3 regions of the Sporosarcina sp. YIM B06819 genome follow, and region 2 is predicted to be linked to each of the others. Evidence: riboswitches for the same ligand, from Rfam matches in the RefSeq annotation. Region 2 holds a riboswitch; each other region holds the start of a gene.
The links. A riboswitch is a leader RNA that binds a small molecule or an ion and turns the genes downstream of it on or off. The one in region 2 is predicted to bind preQ1.
Positions count from the first base shown of each region.

Region 1: it holds a riboswitch for preQ1, as region 2 does, so the genes downstream of both, queF (preQ(1) synthase) here and queC (7-cyano-7-deazaguanine synthase QueC) in region 2, are expected to answer to the same signal.
Region 3: it holds a riboswitch for preQ1, as region 2 does, so the genes downstream of both, R2B72_RS03275 (QueT transporter family protein) here and queC (7-cyano-7-deazaguanine synthase QueC) in region 2, are expected to answer to the same signal.

Region 1 covers NZ_JAWLIQ010000001.1:264,054-267,337, reverse strand. The annotation lists gene R2B72_RS01295 (MFS transporter) at 84-1,250, shown strand; PreQ1 riboswitch class I at 1,277-1,320, shown strand; gene queF (preQ(1) synthase) at 1,408-1,905, shown strand; gene R2B72_RS01285 (queuosine precursor transporter) at 1,922-2,566, shown strand; gene recQ (DNA helicase RecQ) at 2,605-3,284, opposite strand, start outside.
Region 2 covers NZ_JAWLIQ010000009.1:136,751-140,034, reverse strand. The annotation lists gene R2B72_RS07715 (HAMP domain-containing methyl-accepting chemotaxis protein) at 1-1,039, shown strand, start outside; PreQ1 riboswitch class I at 1,409-1,452, shown strand; gene queC (7-cyano-7-deazaguanine synthase QueC) at 1,460-2,125, shown strand; gene queD (6-carboxytetrahydropterin synthase QueD) at 2,122-2,547, shown strand; gene queE (7-carboxy-7-deazaguanine synthase QueE) at 2,544-3,251, shown strand.
Region 3 covers NZ_JAWLIQ010000005.1:99,205-102,488, forward strand. The annotation lists gene R2B72_RS03265 (homoserine dehydrogenase) at 1-364, shown strand, start outside; gene R2B72_RS03270 (excisionase family DNA-binding protein) at 633-863, opposite strand; gene R2B72_RS03275 (QueT transporter family protein) at 1,072-1,554, opposite strand; PreQ1 riboswitch class I at 1,562-1,607, opposite strand; gene R2B72_RS03280 (peptide ABC transporter substrate-binding protein) at 1,840-3,284, shown strand, end outside.

The DNA.
Region 1 (3,284 bases), on a different contig from region 2:
CGTTCACAAACTTACCTTTTCCAATCAGGCATAAAAAATGGTAAGGTAGAAGACGGTATATTCAAATGAAAAGAGGCTTCATTATGCGTGGTTTTGTCTATCTGATTGTATTTTTCTCGTTCTTTGACTTATTTTCACAATTACCTGTTATGAGTCCATTCGCATTGTCTCTTGGTGCATCGCCATTTTTAATAGGACTTGCCGTTGGTATGTATTCATTCTCTAACACAATTGGAAATATAATTTCAGGCTTCATGACCGATAAAAAAGGACCCTTTATTATTCTAATGATTGGACTTTTTGCAGCTGCATTATCACTTTTCCTTTATTCTTTCGCAACTGGACCTCTATCATTACTCGCTGTCCGTTTTGTCCATGGATTTATGGAAGGACTGATTGTCCCAGCGGCTTTCACTTTCCTTGCAAATCGTGCAGAAGAATCGAAACGTGGTAAAAGCGTGGCTATTTCCGGGGCATTTGTCGGAATGGCTGCCATCGTTGGCCCAGCCTACGGAGGGATTGTTGCTGCTAAGACAAGTACCCCTTTCATAATGGCTGTCAACGGCGGCATCATGCTTGTGCTAGCCACAGCTGCTTTCTTTGTCCTCCGCTCATTTACATATGTTAGCAAGCATTCTACTAAACGAGGACAGAACTTTAAAGTCAGGTATTTATTTCGTCACCCAGGTATGGTACGTGCATTTGCCGGGGCATTCTTTTTAATGTTTTCACAAGGCGTACTGGCACTTGTGTTGCCACTGAAAGTGGAAGCACTTGGCTTTGATACAAAAACGAGTGGAATGTTACTGAGTACATTTGGTGTTGTCGCCATTCTGATCTTTTTATTGCCCATTAACCGGATTTTTGACCGGGTTCGTCCGATGGTCACGTTAGCTTTCGGTATTTCTTTAATGGGAGTAGCTATGTTATTCCTGAGCCAAATTGAGCAATTAAATTACTTGTACATCGCGATGGCCATTTACGGGTCTGGATTCGCGTTTCTGTTCCCTTCCATCAACTCATTGCTCATCGATTCTTCTTCCGCAGAGTTCCGCGGGAAAGCATATGGCTATTTCTATGCCTTCTTCTCGATGGGTGTCGTTGCAGGTTCTAGTGTTATCGGGTTCCTTGACCTTACCTACAAGGGCGGTTTCATGTTGACGAGCATCATCTTACTGGCAGTTGCCTTATATACATTGCTCGGCATGAAAAAAACTAGGTCTATTGACAAAAGCTCATCGTTAGGTTAATGTCATAAACGAAATGAATACCCTGTTCGGGAGAGGTTCATAGCGACCCTCTATAAAAAACTATGGATGACGAGATTTACGCCATGTGCTTTCGATATGGCTCTTTTATTCGGCACCTATGGACCTCCCTGACAAATTATACGGGAGGTTTTTTTAATTGGCTGGAAGAGATGAAGCAACATTGTCCGACTTAACTTTGCTCGGCAATCAAAACACGAAGTACTTATATGAGTACAACCCTGGAGTACTAGAGTCGGTCGATAGTATGCATGTCAATCGCGATTACTTTGTAAAGTTCAACTGTCCTGAGTTTACATCACTTTGTCCGATGACAGGACAACCGGATTTTGCAACAATCTATATTAGTTTTATTCCAGATAAAAAGCTTGTAGAAAGTAAGTCGCTCAAGCTATATCTGTTTAGTTTCCGCAATCATGGCGATTTTCATGAAGATTGCATCAATATTATTATGAATGATTTGATAAAACTGATTGAACCGCGTTACATAGAAGTATGGGGTAAATTCACACCACGTGGCGGCTTGTCCATCGACCCTTACTGCAACTACGGGGTACCGGGCACAAAATATGAACAAATGGCCGATCACCGGATGATGAATCATGATATGTATCCGGAAACAATCGATAACCGATAAGAGGAGAGATAACAAAATGCTTTATTATTTAAATGGACTTTTCGTCGGGTTATTGATTTTATCTAACATATTGGCGGTAAAATTATTTAGTTTTGGCAGCTGGATTGTCTTACCTGCCGCAGTTATCGTCTATGTGTTCACTTATCCGATTTTAGATGTCATTACAGAAGTATACGGTAAAAAAGCCGCACATCGAACTGTATTAACCGGCTTTCTGACACAACTTTTTGCCATTATTTTTATCTGGATTGCGATTCAATTGCCCGCGGCGTCCTTTTACGAAAATCAACAAGCTTTCGAAACGATTTTCACTGCCGGATTCCGTGTAACGATCGCAAGCCTAGTTGCTTATCTCGTCAGTCAAAATCTTGATGTGCTGATTTTCAATAAACTGAAAAGCCGACACGGTGACAAGAAATTATGGATACGTAACAACGCTTCGACAATGGCTAGTCAACTTGTGGATACAACTATATTCATTACAATCGCGTTTTATGGAATTATGCCACTCGGCGCGTTACTAACTCTTATCGCGACACAATATGCGTTCAAATTTGTCGTGGCCATTTTGGATACACCTATTGTCTATCTACTGGTCTCGATTTGCAGAAAAAAAGAAGCTATACATGGTAGCAAATCAGTTCCTGTACAGATTTATTAACCATTACAAAAAGAGTAGGTGCATGTGCCTACTCTTTTTCATGTTCTTACTATCGTATACGCTTTAATTTCTTGCATAAACGCTTCGCCATAACGTTCCAGTTTGGCCTGTCCGACTCCATTCACCTCGAGGAAATCCTCTTCGGTAACAGGCATTCTCACCGCCATGTCTTGCAAGGATTTATCCGAAAAGACAACGAATGGCGGTACACCTGCGTCTTGTGCCAGTTGGCGCCGCAAGGCACGAAGTTGCTCAAACAATGGATTGTCGGCTGTAATTTGTTTCGTAATGACAGACACTTTGCGATGTACTTTCACGCCTCCCGTTAAGACATCCTTCCCCCGCTCACTAACATAAATAATCGGGAATGGCCCATTTTCGACCCCGAGATAGTTTTCCGAAATAATGAATTCAATGAAATCGGAGATATCTTTTGCACTCCGATCTTTCATCAAGCCATAAGTAGGTAGTTTTTCAAATCCGAATTCGAGCACTTTCTTATTACGGGACCCCGTCAATACTTGCGCGATCATGGTCTTGCCGAAGCGTTGCTTCATGCGGATGACACAGGACAGCACCTTTTGAACGTCTACCGTGACATCTGAACTTTCACGCGTATCGGTACAATTTGCACAACGACCACAATCCACAACATCAGTTTCCCCGAAATACGTAATGATAAATTTCTGCAGACACGCTTCCGTGTGGCAAAAATCAA
Region 2 (3,284 bases):
AGAAGGAATCGCATCTGGCGATTTGGCTCAAGAGGACATAAAGGTGAAAAATCGAGATGAAATAGGGAATCTTGCAAAATCCTTTAACCAAATGAAAATGAATCTTCGTCAATTGATCCAACAAGTTAGCTTAGATGCCGAACAAGTGGCGGCAACATCAGAACAACTTTCTGCTGGTGCCGAACAGACCGGTAAAGCAACTGAACAAATCTCAATTGCCATTCAAGAGGTAGCTTTAGGTACGGAAACGCAAGTTTCCCATGCAAGAGAAGCTTCCCAAGCAGTCAAAGAAATTTCAAATGGGATGAATCAGGTTGCATTTTCTATTCAATCCGTCGCAGATTTAACGACCTCTACAAGCGAAAAAGCATTCGCTGGAAATACTGTGGTTACCCGGACCGTTGAACAAATAAATCTTGTACAACAGTCCGTAAGTGAAACGAGAGAGGTTATTAACGCCTTAGGTGAAAAATCAGAGGAAATTGGTCAAATCGTTGAATTGATCACTCAGATTGCTGATCAAACAAATCTCTTAGCTTTAAATGCTGCGATTGAAGCTGCGCGGGCTGGGGAACACGGCCGAGGGTTTTCAGTCGTTGCCGATGAAGTTAGAAAGTTAGCCGAGGGGTCTGGACAAGCCGCAGGTCAAATCCGTAATCTTATTCTAGAGATCCAAGCTGAATCGGAGAATGCCGTTCAATCTATGAATCTTGGTAAATCCGTTGTTGGGGAAGGTATTAATATGGTTCATCAAACAGGTGAGGTCTTCAAAGACATATTAATGGCCATTGAACAAGTTACCGCAGAAGCGCAGGAGGTTTCTGCTATTATAGAGCAAGTTAATTCAAGCTCACAAAGTATGGTAGAGACAATGGAAAGTCTAGCTTCTATCGCTGAACAATCTGCTGGAAATACACAGAACGTAGCTGCTTCAGTAGAAGAACAAAATGCCTCAATGGAGGAAATATCAGCTTCAACAATTGCTTTAAGTTCAATGGCCCAGGATCTACAAGAAGTAATCAGTACCTTTAAAGTTTAATAAACAAAACCCCTCACTGCTTGGAGACCACTGAAAAAGTCCATCGGACGAACAATGAGATTTCCATAATCACGCTTCGGCGCTTGCGGATGCCTCTCGCCTATGCCAGGCAGAAAACCACTGCCAGTCTTATGGCTTCGGCTACCGCGTGTAAGGCGCCCTCACTTCGAATCTAGTTTTTAGGGTACCAGTGCGTCGAACAAAGACAAATAATCCACAGATTCGGATAAGTATACAAAAAAATCAGACACCTGCCAATTCGTCTGGTTTTTATCTTACTATTATTCAATTGTAGTGAATTGGCTAATTAGTTCCACGCGTACGAAGATTATGTTCCCCCAGCCCACCTATGATATGATAAACAAGGTTCAAAAAGAGGTTCGAAAACTCCCTCTATAAAAAACTAAGGAGATTGGTAAAATGAAAAATGAAAAAGCATTGGTTGTCTTTAGCGGCGGCCAGGACAGTACGACATGCCTATTTTGGGCATTGAACAATTTCCAGGAAGTCGCAACAGTAACATTTGACTACGGGCAGCGGCATTCGGATGAAATCGAGCATGCTCGAAAAATTGCGGAGGAGCTCGGTGTCTCATTCAAAGTATTGGATATGAATTTGATCAATCAGTTATCCGCCAATGCGCTCACACGAGATGATATTGAAGTGACAGAAATAGACGGTGAATTGCCGTCAACGTTTGTTCCGGGAAGAAATCATTTGTTCCTAAGCTTCGCTGCGGTGTACGCAGATGCGATTGGTGCACGACACTTGATTACCGGTGTGAGTGAAACGGATTTCAGCGGTTATCCTGATTGCCGCGATAATTTTATTAAATCATTAAATGTCACGTTGAATTTGGCCATGGATGGAAATTTTGTTATCCATACGCCGTTAATGTGGTTAGATAAATCTGAAGTATGGGCGCTAGCCGACGAACTGGGTGCGCTTGATTTTGTGCAGGAGAAGACACTTACTTGCTACAATGGCGTTCCAAGTACGGGATGTGGAGAATGCCCTGCATGTGTGTTGCGCAATGAAGGTCTTGCGGCATATCTAGCGCGAAAGACTGCAGGTGCAGCAATATGATGCAACAATTTTATCCGCAAGTGCAGCACAACTATCGATTTGAATTAAACAAAGACATGCATTTTTCAGCTGCGCATTACATTCCCCATGAAGATGCCGGAAAATGCCAAGTGATGCATGGCCATACGTATTTTATCAATGTGACGATTGGCGGAAATGAATTAGATGAACTTGGTTTTTTAATTGATTTCAAGCAACTGAAAGATTTGATTCATAAAAAATACGACCATTCTGTGTTGAATGATCATCCCGAGTTCCAAAACGCCTTTCCTACAACTGAACAAATGGCAGAACAAATTTGGAAATCGATTCAGGCAGTTCTTCTGACAAGAGAAAATCGTCCAAATTGCCTCCAAGTGATCGTTCGGGAAACGCCGACGAGTTATGTCGTCTATCGCCCGGGACAGGAGGAATTATCATGAAAATACCTGTCATGGAAGTATTCGGTCCAACGATTCAAGGGGAAGGAATGGTGATCGGTCAAAAAACGATGTTTGTCCGGACGGCGGGATGTGATTATTCTTGTGCTTGGTGCGATTCCAGTTTCACGTGGGATGGAACGGGCAAGAGTGTTTCAAAACGCCCGCAAGAAATTATCGATGAACTGAAAGCAATCGGTGGACAGTCGTTTTCGCATGTGACGATTTCAGGTGGAAATCCAGCCCTTCATAAAGGTATTGGTGAACTAGTAGAACTTTGTCATGCAGAAGGATGGAAAGTGGCGGTCGAAACACAAGCGACTTTTTGGCAAGATTGGCTGTTGGAAATCGATGACATCACGCTTTCACCGAAGCCACCAAGTTCAAAAATGATCACGGATTTTGACAAATTAGATCTTTTCATAGGTAAATTAACGGATTCAAACACAAGTTTAAAGATTGTTGTTTTTGATGAAACAGATTTCAAGTTTGCGGAAGAAGTCCATCTGCGCTACCCTTCTGTTCCTTTCTATTTACAGGTCGGAAACGATGATACGACAACAATAGATGATACCGTTCTGATCCCTCATCTTTTGAAGCGTTTTGAATGGCTCATTGATTTGGCTGTTGCTTCTCCAGTGATGAACGATGTGAAAGTGTTGCCGCAATTGCATGCGCTTGTGTGGGGGAATAAGCGAGGCGTATAAGAAGTGTGCTGTCCCGAAGTCATTTAGACTTTA
Region 3 (3,284 bases), on a different contig from region 2:
TTTGAGTGCATTGGCATTCGGGCGTCAGCCGGATTGGCAGGACGTACCGATTGTTGGCATCGACGGCGTAACGACTGAAGCTGTGCAAGATGCATCGAAAGGGAAATTACGTTATCGCCATGTTGCCGAAATTTGCATTGATGAAAATGGAGTACTGCGGGGTAGTGTAGGTCCTGTACTAATTGGTTCTGATCATCCACTACACGGTGTTGATGGCATAGACAACGCAATTATTGTAGACACCGATCACCTCGGCTCGCTGACACTTATCGGTCCGGGAGCAGGGATGTATCCAACGGGCAGTGCGATGGTTGGCGACTTTTTGCAGATTATCGGCAAACGCGAACCAGCTGTTATATCATAAGTTGAACATAAAACAAACCGCCAAGGGATAATCCTCCTTTGGCGGTTTGTTTTATGTTGTGAAATCAATTGAAAACTTATCGATCAATCACAAGCGGTTAACGATCAATTCGAAGTCATTAACGATCAATTGCTAAAGGTTATCGATCATTTGGAGAAACTTATCGATCAATTGGGTAGAGTTATCGTCATTTCAGGACCTTTGACTTATCCGATTTACGAAGCTCCCTGCTGTTTGAACACAGCAATACTGTCGGACAAGTACGTTGTCAGTCTTCATCCTTGATATCACGATCTGGAGGAAGTGGTTCATTGCGCCAGTCATCGATTTGCTGTTTTAACGCTTCAAGCTGCTCAAAATAAAGACCAAATTGGGCTTTATTAATCAAAAACTGCTCGCCGTCATGAACGGAGCGAATCCGACCTTCCAGCACATATTTCTGGATTTGTATGACAGGCATACCTAAGTGTTCGGCTGCTTCTTCGATAGTTATATACATGGAGCATCTCCTTAAAAAATCCCCTCTACCTCAAGTGCGAACAGTGAAATAGAGAGGATATTCAAATACGCCTCGGCGTATTTGCGTCCAGATTTTGAATTGAGCTTGAGGTCTACAGAGAGGAAGGATTGAACTGCATCCTTCCTTGTAGGTCATGCAGACGTCGCTAACTTTATTCAGTAGGGATTTATATCCTACTGAATAAAGTTTAGATAAGTTTTTCGAAGTTTAGTCGTTTATTTAACGCAAGCATGATCGGAACCCCGATGATCATCACAACAAATTCACCGACTGCAACGGTTAACCATGTGAATAAGAACGGCAATTCCAAAGCAAGATTTAGTTCAAATGCAATGATACACATTAAAAATGTGAACACGGCTGTATTGAAAAACATCCGCTTGACGATTCCACTAATAAATTTCGCAGAGAAAATCGTAATCGTCAACGCGATGAGCGATTGACCTACTCCAAAAACCAAGTCGTACAATCCAAGTGGTGAAAATAAATTCGCTACAAAAACACCGAGTACAATAGCGAAAATGAATTTCTTATTAAAGACAACGAGATGGTTGAACATCTCCGATATACGGAATTGCACATTTGTGAATCCGAATGGTGCTACTAGTAAAGTGACGGCAACATACAAAGCAGCGATAATCCCGCTGGTTGCCAACGTTTTGACTTTCATTATTTAATTCCTCCTAGTTTTTTTGCGTGGGATGGTTGATGAACCACGTGGCGAAAAGCCTGCATAACAGCATATCACAGTCTTTTTACTTTGTATATGTTTCAAACGCATACCTACTAGAGGTGTAGCTTCGCCACTTCAACCTTTTTAAAGAAGTATTGCCCGCGAATCAAAGAATATTTCTAGTCTAGTAATATTCATTGGACTATCAGCAATATAATGACTTGTACTACGAGAGAAGAAATCCAGTTTACTGGAACAAGAAAAAATATGAGGGGGTTCATTATGAAGTCGAAAAGATGGTACTTGCTTTTAGCTTTAGTGTTTGTGATGAGTTTATTACTAGCTGCTTGTAATGGAGGAAAAAAAGGGGTTAGCAAAGAAAAGGAAGAACCGGCTAAAACAGAAAATACCGAAGCTACTACTGAAGAAACAAAAAAGGTAGAAGAACCAACGCCAGCCCGAGAACAGAAACTAAATGTAAACATTAAGACAGAGCCACCTTCTTTGCACCCGGGTCTTGCGACAGATACAACTTCTGGTGCGGTATTAAATCAAACATTTGAAGGCTTAATGCGTGTGAACCAACAAGGGAAAGTAGAAGAAGCGATGGCTGAAAAGGTTGAAATGTCTGAAGACGGATTGACGTACACATTCAAAATTCGTCCAAATGCAAAATGGTCAAATGGTGATTCGGTAACAGCGAAAGACTTTGAGTATGCATGGAAATGGGTACTGGATCCAGCAAATGCTGAAACAGATTACGCTTACCAAATGTATATGATTAAAGGTGCGGAAGCTGCCAAAGAACAAGGCGGTTCGCTAGATGAGATAGGTATTAAAGTAGTGGATGATCAAACATTGGTCGTCGAGTTGGAACAGCCAACAGCTTACTTCCTTGAATTGACAGCGTTCTATACGTTCTTTCCTGTCAATCATCAAGTAGTGGATGCAAATAAAGATTGGGCACATGATGTATCGGCGAATTATGTAACGAACGGCCCATTTTTGATGGACACATGGAAACATAAAGACATTATTGTCTTAAAGAAAAACCCTGATTACTGGGATGCAGATACAGTTAAACTTGAAACGATTACGATGCTCATGATTGCAGATGAAAACACAGCAAAACAAATGTATGACCAAGGAGAATTGGATTGGTTAGGTTCACCAACAGATTCCATTCCTTTGGCAGCAATTCCGGCATACAAAAATGATGGTTCATTGAATATTTCTACACTTGCTGGCGTGTATTACTATGCATTTAACACAAAAGAAGCGCCATTTACAAACGCAAATATTCGTAAAGCATTTGCAATGGCCATCAACCGTGAAGGCATTGTCACGAATATTACGCAAGCCGCACAACAACCGGCGATGGCATTGGTACCACCTTCTATCTTTGCAGAGAATGCAAAAGGCTACTTTAATGATAATGATGCAGAAGAAGCGAAGAAATACTTGGCAAAGGGATTGGAAGAGCTAGGATTAAAGGAATTACCACCCGTTAAACTTTCTTATAACACAAGTGAAGCACATGGTGCCATCGCACAAGCCGTACAAGATATGTGGAAAGAGAACCTTGGCGTCAGTGTAGAGCTCCACAATGAGGAGTGGGCTGTCTATCTTGATTCTATGGGAGCGGGCAACTTCCAAGTTGGTCGTATGGGGTGGCTTGCGGACTTCAATGATGCCATCAACTTCTTAGAGATTTTCGAAACTGTTGG